Regions from separate parts of the Clostridium nitrophenolicum genome, predicted to be linked through region 1. Evidence: a T-box and tRNA genes for the amino acid it is inferred to sense, from the RefSeq annotation. Region 1 holds a T-box; the other regions hold tRNA genes.

Evidence for each region. The T-box of region 1 lies ahead of argS (arginine--tRNA ligase). A T-box ahead of a tRNA ligase gene usually reads a tRNA of that ligase, here a tRNA-Arg.
Region 2: it has a tRNA-Arg gene. The T-box ahead of argS (arginine--tRNA ligase) is inferred to sense a tRNA for this amino acid. The anticodon was not compared.
Region 3: it has a tRNA-Arg gene. The T-box ahead of argS (arginine--tRNA ligase) is inferred to sense a tRNA for this amino acid. The anticodon was not compared.

Annotation. Positions count from the first base shown of each region.
Region 1 covers NZ_AP042469.1:2,851,458-2,856,602, forward strand. The annotation lists gene ACZ5N4_RS13470 (ribonuclease H-like domain-containing protein) at 1-412, opposite strand, end outside; gene argS (arginine--tRNA ligase) at 581-2,272, opposite strand; T-box leader at 2,382-2,608, opposite strand; gene ACZ5N4_RS13480 (methyl-accepting chemotaxis protein) at 2,682-4,715, opposite strand.
Region 2 covers NZ_AP042469.1:5,633,985-5,638,105, reverse strand. The annotation lists gene ACZ5N4_RS26845 (ABC1 kinase family protein) at 1-352, shown strand, start outside; gene ACZ5N4_RS26840 (TetR/AcrR family transcriptional regulator) at 389-955, opposite strand; gene ACZ5N4_RS26835 (phosphatidylserine decarboxylase) at 1,166-2,068, shown strand; tRNA gene ACZ5N4_RS26830 (tRNA-Arg) at 2,083-2,159, opposite strand; tRNA gene ACZ5N4_RS26825 (tRNA-Ser) at 2,308-2,398, opposite strand; tRNA gene ACZ5N4_RS26820 (tRNA-Ser) at 2,426-2,516, opposite strand; tRNA gene ACZ5N4_RS26815 (tRNA-Ser) at 2,631-2,721, opposite strand; tRNA gene ACZ5N4_RS26810 (tRNA-Ser) at 2,748-2,838, opposite strand; gene serS (serine--tRNA ligase) at 2,911-4,121, opposite strand, start outside.
Region 3 covers NZ_AP042469.1:5,638,403-5,643,547, reverse strand. The annotation lists gene recR (recombination mediator RecR) at 1-189, opposite strand, end outside; gene ACZ5N4_RS26885 (YbaB/EbfC family nucleoid-associated protein) at 249-590, opposite strand; gene dnaX (DNA polymerase III subunit gamma/tau) at 670-2,301, opposite strand; RNA gene ffs (signal recognition particle sRNA large type) at 2,451-2,716, opposite strand; tRNA gene ACZ5N4_RS26870 (tRNA-Ser) at 2,728-2,817, opposite strand; tRNA gene ACZ5N4_RS26865 (tRNA-Ser) at 2,954-3,045, opposite strand; gene ACZ5N4_RS26860 (nucleoside deaminase) at 3,089-3,529, opposite strand; tRNA gene ACZ5N4_RS26855 (tRNA-Arg) at 3,622-3,698, opposite strand; gene ACZ5N4_RS26850 (phasin family protein) at 3,849-4,151, shown strand; gene ACZ5N4_RS26845 (ABC1 kinase family protein) at 4,196-5,145, shown strand, end outside.

The DNA.
Region 1 (5,145 bases):
TTAAATTACATCTCTCTATTCCAAGCTGTTTATAGTAAGGCCTAATGATTCTATATAAATCAACGTGATTTTTAGGGGTATTAAGAGCTACATTATGTTTTTCCATTCTGTTTATTATAAATGGTTCGTCAAAGGCAATTCCATTATAAGAACACCAAGTATTGTACTCTTTTAGATCTATTAAAAAATTATACAGTATTTCTTCTTCCTCTTCCAGACATTCAGCATAATACTGCTTTATACAAAAATTTCTCTCATCATTAAATTTACCAAATGATATTAATATTATATTGTCGTCATCTTTATCAAAACCTGTAGTTTCTATATCAAAATACGCTACACTATCCATACCATAGTCACTGAATATATTTTTATTTATCTTCAGTAACTCATTACACTCTCTAATTAACATTATAATCCTCCAAACTATTGCTACTACATATCACAAATTTAAAATAGGATCATTAATTTTATCATATAATTAAATTAACTTATAATATCTATTATATAATAATGTAGTATATTTGAAAACTCTATAAAAGGCAATGAATAAAAATCCATCGCCTTTTATAGATAAATATTACATTTTTTCTACTACTTGTATTCCAATCAAACCTAACCCATTTTTTAGCACTTGGCAGGTTGCTTCCACTAACTTTAATCTAGCATTCTTTGTAGCTTCATCTTCTGCATTCATAATGCTGTGAGCATTATAGAACTTATTAAATCCTTTAGCAACCTCTATTAAATATCTTGTTACTATAAAAGGCTCTAATCTCTCTATAGAATTTAGTATAGCTTTATTAAAACCTTCAAGAGACTTTGCAAGTTCAAATTCTTCGCTAGAATTTAATTTGCTATAGTCTACTTCTACATTAACTTCTCCTGCTCTTCTAAGTATACTCTTTCCTCTTGCATAACTGTATTGTACGTATGGACCAGTCTCACCATCGAAGCTTAATATTTCACTCCAGTCAAATACTATATCTTTTTCCCTGCTGTTTTTTAAATATGCAAATATTACTGCACCTATACCTACTTTTTTTGCTACATCTTCCTTATTATCAAGATCAGGATTTTTTTCATTTATTATTTGTAATGTTTTTTCAATAGATTCATTTAATAAATCCTCTAGCAATACAACATCACCTTTTCTTGTAGATAGTTTCTTATCTGCGAATCTTACAAGACCATAAGAAACATGCTTACATAAATCTGCCCAATCGTTACCCATAAGCTTTAATGTAGTAAATACTTGATTAAAGTGAAGAGACTGACCTGCTCCAACCACATATATACTCTTATCAAAATTATAGGTTTTCTTTCTATAAATTGCTGCAGCTAAGTCACGGGTAGCATATATAGTAGCTCCATCTGCTTTTTTTATAATACATGGAGGCATATTATACTCATCTAGCATTACAACTTTTGCTCCATTACTCTCTACTAATATTCCTTTTTTATCAATCTCATCTATTACAGCATCCATTTTATCAGAATAGAAGCTTTCTCCAGCATAAGAGTCAAATTCTATTCCAAGCATATCATAAACTCTTTCAAATTCCTTTAAACTTAGATCTTTAAACTTTTGCCATAGTTTTACTTCTTCTTCACATCCATCTTCTAATTTCTTAAAGTACATTCTACCTTCATCATTTAAAGATGGATCTTTTTCTGCTTCGTCATGGAATTTAACATAAATTCTTAGCAATTCACTTATAGGTTCCTTTTCCAAAGCTTCTTCATCACACCATCTTTTGTATGCTGATATAAGCTTTCCAAACTGAGTTCCCCAATCACCAAGATGGTTTATTCTAACACAATTATATCCTTGTGAATTTAACATTTCATATAAAGCTCTACCTATAGCGGTTCCGAATAAATGGCCTACATGAAAAGGCTTTGCAATATTAACTGATGAATATTCAACACATATATTTTTCCCATGACCTAAGTCTGATGAACCATATCTATCTCTTTCTGTTAATATCTTTTCTATTGCATTTTTTGTAAAGTCAACTTTATCAACAAAAAAGTTCAAATAAGGACCTAAGTTATCTATTTTTTCAAATCCTTCATTATTTATCTTTTCTTTTAGTTCCTGAGCAATCATATTAGGTGCTTTTCTCAAAGTTTTAGATAACTGAAAGCAAGGAAAAGCATAATCACCCATCTCGGATTTTGGTGGTATTTCTATAAGTCTTTCAATGGCATCTAACTCTAAATCAACATTTTCTTGTATTCTTTCTGCAACTAATTTTTTATAATCCATATTGCAACCTCCCTATTATTTCTTTATATTAAATTATATATTTTTCGCCTATATTATGATACTTTAATTATATATTAAAGGTTAAAAATAAAAAAACCGTCTCTATTAAAATAGAGACGGTTATTATATATCCGCGGTACCACTCTTATTGAACTGGCATTTGCCAAATCCACTCAAAACTTTAACGCAGTTAACGACTTACTTGTGATTTAAAATCAAATCTTTTTCATAAGTATCTCCAAGATTCTCTTCCTATTTAGCTTTCCTACAGGCTTTCACCATCCCTGCTCGCTTTTTAGGATTTACTAAAAGTACTCTTCTCTTCAACGAAATTACTATATAAATTACAACTCATTATATTACCATATTTTAATATTTGTCAAGACTTTTTTGTTATATGATATATTCTTTATATTTTAAATATTTTTATACTATCTTCTAACTCTAATGCCATTTGAGTTAGCTGTTGAACACTTTCTGTAACTTGTTGAAGCACAGCTGTTTGCTCTTCCGTTGAAGCTGCAACCTCTTCTGTATTAGCCGCTGTATTTGTTGTAACTGCTTGAATTTCGTTAATGTTATCATCCATTCTATCAATATTATCTTTAGAATTAATAATCATTTCGTTAACTCTTTGCAAATTAGTTCTTGTTTCATCAAAGGATTTTAGAATTTCATTTAATGAGTCTCCTACAGCTTTTACAATTGACTGTCCCTTCTCAGATTCTCTGTTACCTTCTTCTATTGCAATCAGTGCTTTATCGGTTTTCTGTTGCGTAGAAATAATTAAATCCTTAATATTATTTGATGATCTCATAGATTCTTCTGCTAACTTTCTAACTTCCTCTGCAACAACGGCAAACCCCTTTCCAGCTTCTCCTGCTCGAGCAGCTTCAATTGAAGCATTAAGAGCTAAAAGGTTAGTTTGATCTGCAATTCCATCAATTATTTGTACAATATTACCTATTTGTTTTGATGTTTCTTGAAGTTCTGATATCACCTTTGAAGAATAGTTTACACTATTTTTTATTATGTCAATTTGATTGACCATATTGTCCATTTTTTCTCTTCCATCTGATGCAAGTTTACTTGTATCATCTGAGAACTTCATTACATCTGTAACTTGATCTTTTATGGTTGATATATTGCTAACTACATTTTTCATGCTATGAGATACATCTTCAGCAGCTCTTACTTGTTTTTCGGCTCCATCTGCAACTTCTTGTGTCGAGTTTGAGATTTCTTCTGAAACTTGAGCTACCTGTTCAGTAGATGACAATAATGATTTTGATGATATTGCAAGATTTTGTGACACTTCATTAATTTTAGCCGTTATACCTCTAAGATTTTCAATCATATTATTAAAGCTTATACCAAGTACTCCGATTTCATCATTAGTTCTTATTTGAATATTTTTACTTAGGTCACCTTGGGATACATTTTCTGCTGCTTTTGTTAAATCATTTAGAGGATTTAAATTTCTTCTTATTATTCCTCTAAGTATTAATCCGCTTACTAAAAATGTAAAGATAGATACTAATGCAAAACTTATTAATATATTATTTAGAGCAGCATATTGATTCTTAAGAGAAAGACCAATGTTTGCGGCCTTTATTATTTTTCCGTTAGCATCTTTTATAGGAATTAAAACATCATAGACAGTCTCTCCTTTATAGTTATATATAGAAGAATATGTTTTACCTTCCTTTACCGCGGCTTTGCTTCCAGCATCAGTTAACGTTATTCCAATTCTACTTTTGTCACTATGTGCTGCAGCTTTTAAATTTGGATCAATTGTCAAGGCATAAACTATATTTGATTTTTTACTTAGCCTGTCCACTAATGTTTGATCATCTACTGCATTACCTAATTTTGCAACTTCATTTGCAATTACCCCTACTTGAACAAGCCCACCGTTCTTTAATGCAACTGCTCCATACTTATAATAGTTTTGATCAGAACTACTACTACTTTTTCTTATTTTTTCAATAAGCTCACCTTGTGACCCTTTTAGAACAGCCTGTATAGGATGATCAGTAGGATATTTATAATTAATGTTTGCTGGTAGATTGGAATATAATATTACTCCATCTGCATTAGAAATATTTATCTCTTGTACATTTATGGACTTTGCAACCTCAGTAAGATATTCGTTAGAAAAATTAGCATTATGTCCTACCAAGTAGGCCGTTGTTGAAATTTTTTCACCTAACAATTTGTCTACTTGATTAAGTATAGCATTGTTAGTTTGCATTTCAGCACTTATTTCCTCTGTCAAAAGCATCCCATCTTCTTTGACTTGATTTAGGAATTTTTTACTTATGACGTTATATGAGACGACAGCAAGTATAATTGTAGATAACAGTACTACTAATAAAGAGCTTACTGTTATTCTAAATTTTAGAGAGTTTTTATTTTTTATAATATTACTCAATAACTCCACTCCATTCTATATTTGATATTAATTTCATTACGATTAAATTCTACATTAATATTTTGTAAACTTCAATAACTTCTTGTTAAATTCTGCATAAAATTTAGCAAAAAAATACTTTTTTGTCGTTAAACTACGCAAAATAGGAGATATTTGCAGTAATCATCTGCAAGTACCTCCTATAAATTACATATAGTACTAATGATTTTAGTTGAATGAATATTATATTTCTTCAAACTGATTGAAACTGTTCATGTATGCTGTTATAAAATGAGTATATGCAATTGGGTTTCTTTTTACTGTTGTGCTAAATGTTTTAAATTGTCTCTCAGCAAATTGTTTAAACTTAGTATCATTAGTGATATCATAAAGTCTTAACATATTGAATGCAGCTACGGAGTTTCCAGAAGGAGTAGCACCATCATAAAGTTCTTTAGGT
Region 2 (4,121 bases), 2.8 Mb from region 1:
TAACATAGACATAGATGACCTACTAATATACTCATATAACTTTACGAAAGATTTGTCTCGAATGCCTACTAGATTTATTGAACTTATAAATACTATGCTAAATGGAAGACTTAAAGTTCAATTACAGATAACTAACTTAAACAAAACCGTTAGCGTTTTAAATAATATGATAAATAAGCTGATTTTTACACTTATACTATCCTCTATGATAATAGGATCTAGTTTAATATTAACGACTAATATAGGACCTAAAATATATGATATGTCTGCAATAGGAGTAGCAGGACTTATAATATCTGCATTTATGACTTTAATTCTTATTATCTCTATAGTAAGATCTCGAAAATTATAAAGCATGAAACTAAGTAATTTAGTCCCATGCTTTATTTTATGCCTGTATTCCATTCAGTATATTATTTAATATATTATTAGTCAAATCATCAAAATTCTTTTTTTCTTCATTTATAAGTTCATATATTGCCACAGAACAAAGAGTTCCAAACAATGTATATGCTGCATAAGAAGGATCACTGCATTTTAATACCTTATTTTCTATTGCCTCAACAATATACAACTGTATATAGTTAATATATTTTTTTATAGATTCTCTTAGTCCAAGTTGTCTAGATTCTTGACCCCACAATTGACTCATTAATACTATAAAAAAGTCTCTCTGCTCATGAACTAACTCTAACTGAATTCTGCATAGAACTTTTAATTTTGATAAAGCATCTTGCTGTTTGTATGCAGTACTTTCTATTCTTTCTTTTATGATATTCATTCCTTCTTTTATTATGTAATTAAATATTTCTTCCTTGCTTTTAAAATGATAATATAATGTTCCTTTTGCTACTCCCGCATCAGACGCTATTGAATCCATTGTTGCACCACTATAACCGTTTTGCGAAAATATTTTTATAGCAGATTCAAATATTGTTCTTTTTGTTTTATTCATCAATACCACTCCAGATTTATATATTAGTTGACCGGTCAGTATAGTTATTTCAATTTACATTATACTATGTTGTTAAAATAACTCAATAGTTTTTAGAACTTTTAGGAGTTATTTCATTATAAATTGACAATAAATAAATAATAACTGATAATTATAATAAGTATTTTATACTACATCAAAAATAAATATTAACACAAGAGAGGTCTGTATATGGTTAAATATTACAATAGAAAAATAAAACAATATGAAATAGAAAAAGTCGCAGGAGATAAATATCTTCAATGGACATATTCATCTCCTGTTGGAATGAAGTTATTGGAGTTATTAATTAAGAAAAAGTTTTTTTCTAAAATATATGGTTCGTTTTGTGATAGTAAGAGAAGTATTAAAAAAGTTCATTCTTTTATTAAAGATTTTGATATTAATATGACTCATAGTGAAAAAAGTGCAGATGAGTTTGAATCATTTAATGACTTCTTTACAAGAAAGTTAAAAAAAGAAGCAAGACCTATAGATAATGATATTAACTCTTTAATTTCTCCTGGTGATGGAAGACTTCTAGCCTATGAGAATATTGATTTAAATAAGTTGGTTCAAGTAAAAGGCTTCACATATAGTTTAGGTAAACTTATAAATAATCCTAGTATATCTGAAAAATTCTCAGAGGGTATTTGCTTAATATTGAGACTTTGTCCTACTGATTATCATAGATTTCATTTTATAGATGACGGTGTGTGTGAGGAGACCATAAAAATTACTGGAGATTATTATTCTGTAAATCCAACTGCTTTAGAACAAATTCCTGAGCTTTTCTGCAGAAATAAAAGAGAGTGGAGTATTTTTCATTCTAAAAACTTTGGAGATATACTTCACATAGAGGTAGGTGCTACTTGTGTAGGTTCCATTATACAAACATATTCACCTGGAATGGATATAAAAAAAGGTGATGAAAAGGGCTATTTTAAGTTTGGTGGCTCGACAACAATACTATTCTTAGAAAAGAATAAAGTAAAAATTGATAAAGACATAATTGAACAATCTTCTAAAGGATATGAAAGTAGAGTATTAATGGGTGAAAAGATAGGTAAAAAAATAAAAGCTTGTGATGAATAATCACAAGCTTTTTATGGTGCGTCGGAGAGGATTCGAACCCCCGACCAACTGGTTCGTAGCCAGCTACTCTATCCAACTGAGCTACCGACGCATATTTAACATAATTATTTTAACATAAATGTTCAAAAAAATCAAATTAATATTAATTATTATATGCTATAAATCAAAATTTATTAATATGGTTAGTTTAAAACACATTATGCTACAAATTAAAAAACACCTTAATTCAGGTGCTTACATGGCGGAGAAAGAGGGATTTGAACCCTCGCGCCGGTTTCCCGACCTACGCCCTTAGCAGGGGCGCCTCTTCGGCCACTTGAGTATTTCTCCATGCCCTAATTTTAGTTAAAAAAAAATTGGCGGAAAGACAGGGATTCGAACCCTGGGTACGGTCACCCGTACGCCGGTTTTCAAGACCGGTGCCTTAAACCAACTCGACCATCTTTCCATACATCCAATATTAAACATGATAACATATTTAATTAAGAAAGTCAACAATATTTTTACTCTAATATAATTTTATATTATTTAAATTAGATAAGCACCATAATAGGTGCTTACATGGCGGAGAAAGAGGGATTTGAACCCTCGCGCCGGTTTCCCGACCTACGCCCTTAGCAGGGGCGCCTCTTCGGCCACTTGAGTATTTCTCCATGCCCTAATTTTAGTTAAAAAAAATTGGCGGAAAGACAGGGATTCGAACCCTGGGTACGGTCACCCGTACGCCGGTTTTCAAGACCGGTGCCTTAAACCAACTCGACCATCTTTCCTTGCCTGTTGACATGTATTATTATATCAACCATAAGTACATATGTCAACAGTTCTTTTTGAAAATATTTATGTTATTTTATTACTTCTCTTCCGCCCATATATGGCCTTAAAACTTCTGGAATTACTACACTTCCATCTGCTTGCTGATAATTTTCAAGAATTGCAGCTAAAGCTCTTCCAACAGCAACTCCCGAACCATTTAATGTATGTACATATTGTAGCTTACCTTTTTCAGTTTCTTTATATTTTATATTAGCACGTCTTGCTTGAAAATCTTCAAAGTTACTACAACTTGATATCTCTACATATCTATTGTAGCTTGGCATCCAAACCTCTATATCATATTTAAGCGCTGCCGTAAATCCTAAGTCCCCCTTACATATTCTGACCACTCTATAAGGAATTCCTAATCCTTGAAGAACTTCTTCCGCATCATTAGTTAACTTTTCAAGCTCCTCATAGGATTGCTCTGGCTTTGTAAATTTAACAAGCTCAACCTTATTAAATTGGTGCTGTCTTATAAGACCTCTTGTATCTCTTCCTGCTGAACCAGCTTCAGCTCTAAAACATCCGCTATAAGCCACATGTTTTATTGGCAAATCTTCGCCTTTTAAGACTTCATCTCTATAGAAATTAGTTACAGGCACTTCTGCCGTTGGTATTAAGTAGAAATCATTGTTTGAAACTCTAAATGCATCTTCTTCAAACTTTGGCAGCTGTCCTGTTCCAATCATACTAGTTCTATTAACCATGTATGGTGGTAACAACTCTTCATAGCCATGTTTTTCAGTATGAAAGTCTAAAAAATATGATATAAGTGCTCTTTCAAGTCTAGCTCCTAACCCCCTATAAAAAGTAAATCTCGAACCTGCAACCTTTCCTCCTCTTTCAAATTCTAATATATTAAGGTTTGTTCCTAAATCCCAATGAGCCTTAGGTTCAAAATCGAATTTTGTAGTCTCTGACCATTTTCTTATCTCTATGTTATCTGCATCTGTTTCTCCATCTGGAACCTTAGGATTTGGTATATTAGGTATTCTAAGCATTATATATTCTATTTTTTGATCTAATTCTGCTAGATTAACATCATACTGCCTTATCTTCTCTGAAAGCTCCTTCATTTCAGCTACAGGACCGTCGGCATTTTGTCCTGATTTCTTTAATTTAGCTATTTCTAATGAGTCTTGATTTCTTTTATTTTTTAAAACTTCTACTTCAATTAAGATTTGTCTTCTTTTCTCATCTAATGTTACCACTTCATCAATAACAGATACATCAAAAT
Region 3 (5,145 bases), 2.8 Mb from region 1:
GTTACCACATACAGAGCAGTATTTTATTGTCCCTCTAGCTTTAACTAGTGCTTCAGCAAACTCTCTAACCTCTTCACCTGGTAGATTCAGTACATGAAGAGTAAGTCTTTGAGCTGTTTTATATCCTATCCCTGGAAGTTTAGCAAATTCCTCAATCAGCTTTTCTATTGCAATTGGATAGAAATCCATAATTATCACCTCAATTTTAAAACCCCATCTTCAATAGATGGGGTAACTATTACTGTGTTTTAAAACATTCCTGGAATATTTAGTCCACCTGTTAACTTTTTCATCTCTGCAGATGTTTCTTCTTCAGCTCTTTTTAGAGCTTCATTACATGCAGTTAGAATTAAATCTTGAAGCATTTCTACATCATCTGGATCTACAACTTCTGGTTTTATCTTTATATCTACTATCTGCTTTTTACCAGTTACAACTGCAGTTACTGCTCCACCACCAACTGTAGCTGAGAATTCTTTATTCTCAAGTTCATTTTGCATATCTTCCATCTGCTTTTGAAATTTTTGTGCTTGTTTCATTATATTATTCATATTTCCCCCACCAAAGTTAGGGAATCCACCTTTAGCCATACTAATTCCTCCTCGACTTAATTAATTCAGTTATAATTATACCATATTTTTATAAATTTAAATCAATACTTTTTTGTTATTATTCATCAACTATTTCAATCAAATCTTCTCCGAAAGCATCTCTTAATAGCTGCTCGGAAGACTTCGACTTGTCTTTAGTTTCATCTCCATCTATATAATATTGAAGCCTTACTCTCTCTTTTAAAGCTTCTGAAAATATTTCTTCAACTATTCTTCTATTTTCTTCTTTTTCTAATCTTTGTTTATTAAAAGCATAATCTTTATCGTATCTTATTGTTATTATTCCATTTTCACATTTAATTACTTCTCCTGTAAATAGAGCTGCATGTATAACCCTATAACTTTTTGATTTAAAAGATTCTAATATATCTTTCCAGCTCTTTTTTACTATATCTAATGTAAGCTTTGAATATACATTATCATTCATTACAGGTCTTATATTTTCTTTTGATTTATTTTCTTCTACCTTAGTCCTATTTTCTTTTTTTACTACATTAGTTGTATTAGGAACTATTCTTTCACAGGTTACTTTTAGTTCACCTTCTTTTAAAGCTTCTTCTAATCTGTTTAATCTTGAAAGTATTACTTCTTTCGAAGTATCATACTCTATTTTACACATCTTTATTACTGCAAGCTCTAAATATATTCTACTTTGTTTGGTCCATTTTGATTGATCTTCTGCATCCTGTAATATTCTAATGTCTCTCATTATTTCTTCTATTCTTATTTTTTGCGCCTGCTCTTTTAGAAGTTCCATATTTTCTTCAGACATATCTAATATATCTTCTGGATTTTTACTTACCTTTACCATTAAAAGGTTTCTCATATGAGTTATCATATCTTTTATAAAATTGTAAATATCCTTTCCACTGAGGACTATATCATCTACTATCCTCATAGAACCCTCTACATCTTTCTCTATAACCTCATTTGTAAGCCTTATTAAGTTCTCATTTGTAACTAAACCAAGCATACTTATAACGCCATCATATTCTACTTTTCCACCACCCATAGATATAGCCTGATCTAATATACTTAGTGCATCTCTCATTGCTCCATCGCACATTCTAGATATTAGGCTCAAACTTTTATCATCTGCAAATACGCCTTGATCCTTAACTATTCTTCTAAGCCTTTCAAATATATCCGCTCCCTTTATTCTTCTAAAATCAAACTTTTGACATCTAGAAAGAATAGTAACAGGAAGCTTCTGTGGATCTGTAGTAGCAAGAATAAATATTACATTTGAAGGTGGCTCTTCAAGTGTTTTTAAGAATGCGTTTACCGCCTGTGGAGTAAGCATATGAACTTCATCCATTATATACACTTTATATTTTCCTTCTTGAGGAGGATATTTTACATTTTCTATGACATCCTTTATATCTTCTAAATTTCTTTTTGAAGCAGCGTCCATTTCTATTACGTCAATAGCAAGTCCCATGTTTATTTTTTTGCACATTTCACATTCATTACAAGGCTCTCCATCCTTCAAGTCAAGGCAATTTACTGCCTTTGAAAATATTTTTGCAGTAGATGTTTTACCTGTTCCTCTTGTACCGGAAAAAAGATAAGCATGTGCAATTCTGTTGTTTTTTATTTGATTCTTAAGTGTTACAGTTATGTGGCTCTGACCGACTACATCCTCGAAGACTCTAGGTCTCCATTCTCTATATAATGCAGTGTAAGACACTTAAATCACCTTCTTTAACTTGTTTAACCATTATATATTATACCTTATATAAAATTTATAGTTAATATCTAATTTTTTCATAAAATAAATCTAAATATAATAAAAAAGACACCTTTTTAGGTATCTTATATAAGCAAATTATATTAAAGTCGTGCACCTCGCTTCGTCTAATAAAATATGAGCGTTACCCATACAGTTAACTCAAACCAGGTTTATCCACGGCACACGAAAATGATCACTTACCGCTGCTTCCTTCCGGATCTGACGGGATTTATGAGTTTCCGTTGCGTGGGACCCAGTTCTCAACGCCACTTTTATAGGCCAGACCCCACATTTTATAGTCTAAGCGAGGAATTCAACCCTGCTATAGCGGATTGCAGGTTACAGGGCACCGCTGACTCCCCATCTAGCACGACAAAGTTCTAATGGCGGAGAAAAGGGGATTCGAACCCCTGGTAGAGTTTCCCCTACACACGCTTTCCAGGCGTGCTCCTTCAACCACTCGGACATCTCTCCACAAAATTTACTCATGAAACAATATTTAATTGTACTTATCATGTTTTATTAGAACAAGACTTATTATACTATTAATATTAAAATAATTCAACACCTTTATAAAAATTATTAGCAAGTAATTATTGGCTTATTTGTATGGCGGAGAGAGGGGGATTCGAACCCCCGGTACGGTATTACCCGTACAATTGATTTCGAGTCAACCACCTTCGACCACTCGGACATCTCTCCATATTAGGCATCTGAAATAAAATATCAATTTTTTGAAGACGCCTTACCTTCTTGATTTAAAGAATTCTATTAATATATTGCTACACTTCTCATCATAAAGCCAGTGAATATTAGTCCAATGGTTTAACGCATCATTTTGGAGTACATTTACTACAGAACCACAAGCACCAGCTGTAGGATCAAAAGTGCCTATATATAAATTACTTATTCTTGATTGAAGTATAGCTCCTGCACACATAGGACAGGGTTCTAAAGTAACATACATGCTGCACTCATTGAGTCTCCAGTTTTGAATAACTTCTGAAGCTTTTTCTATAGCTAAAATCTCAGCATGTGCTAATGGACTGTTTAAAGTTTCTCTCAAATTATGTGCTCTTGCTATTATATTATTATTCTTTACTATAACAGCTCCAACTGGTACTTCTTTTAAAAGCGTAGATTTTTCCGCCTCAAGTATGGCTTCAATCATAAACTTATTGTTCATAGAGACCTCTTAGTATATTTTATAATTACTTGTAATTATTGTAAACATATTTAAAAATTAAACCCTGTAATTAAAATTACAGGATTCAATTTTGGTGCGCCCGAGAGGAATCGAACCCCCGGCACGCGGTTTAGGAAACCGCTGCTCTATCCTACTGAGCTACGAGCGCATATTAACTTGTTTCCATAATATTTTATAATAATCTATAATAAATGTCAAATTTTTATATTATAATCTATTAGCATACTAGCAACTAATTAATTTAAATAATAGGTATATTATATTGCAAATAAAAATATACTAATTAGGAGGTGTTATTATGATGAATGAATTAAAAAATATACTTTTAGCAGGTTTAGGATCTGCAGCATATACTTACGAAAAGGCATCAAAGTTAATTGAAGATATGGTTCAAAAAGGTAAACTAACTATGGATGAGGGAAAAGAACTTTCAGAAGAGCTAAAGAGAAATATAAAAAATAAAGTTGAAGATGTAAAGCCTTTAACTAAGGATGACTTGGTATCTACTTTAAGTCAAATGAACTTTGCAACTAAAGATGATTTACAAAACATAAAACAAAGATTAGATATGCTAGAGGAAAAAGTAAATACCAAAAGCTAAAGCCCCGACAGCTGTTAGGGCTTTAATATTTATGGAGGCATATTATGCATAATAGCTCAATACAAAGGTTTAGAGAAATAATAAGTGTACTAGCTCGTTATGGCTTTGGCCATATAGTAGATAGTAAAATAAAAAAACAATATTTCCCCGAAAATTTAAGAAAAGCTTTTGAAGAGTTAGGGCCTACCTTTATAAAAATAGGGCAGATATTAAGTACAAGACCTGATATACTTCCTCCTGAATATATACAAGAACTTTCAAAGCTTCAAGACAACGCTTCTCCTGAAAAATACGAAGATATTAATAATGTTTTCTTTAGTGTTTTTAATAAAAACATTGAGGATTGCTTTTCATCTTTTGAAAAAGAACCATTGGCTTCTGCATCTATAGCCCAAGTTCACAATGCCATACTTAAGAACGGAAAAGAGGTCATTGTAAAAATTCAAAGACCTGAAATAATGGAAAAAATTAAAATGGATTTGTCTATTTTACATAAAATAATAAAGCTTACTAAAACTAAGTTATCTGACGCTTTAATTGATCCAGAAGAGGCTGTAAATGAATTAATATCATCTACAGAAGAGGAGCTAAATTTTAAAATTGAGGCTTTAAATATAAAAAGATTTAGAAATCTAAATAACAATATAGCCTTTTGTTATACTCCATATATTATAGATGAGTTGTCCAGTGATAAGGTTTTAACTATGGAAAAAATATATGGCTTTAAAATAAATGATTTAGAAAAGCTTAAAGATGGAGGATATGATCTTAATGATTTAGGGAAAAAATTGGCACTATCATTTTTTAAACAAGTTTTTACCGATGGTTTTTTTCATGGTGATCCACACCCTGGAAACTTATTAATAAATGAAGGTAAGATTTGTTTTATTGACTTTGGAATAATGGGGAACCTTTCTGAATCATTAAGGGCTTCATTAAATGATGCTATAGTTGCTGTAGTTTTTAAGGATTTAGATAAGTTAATATCTATAAT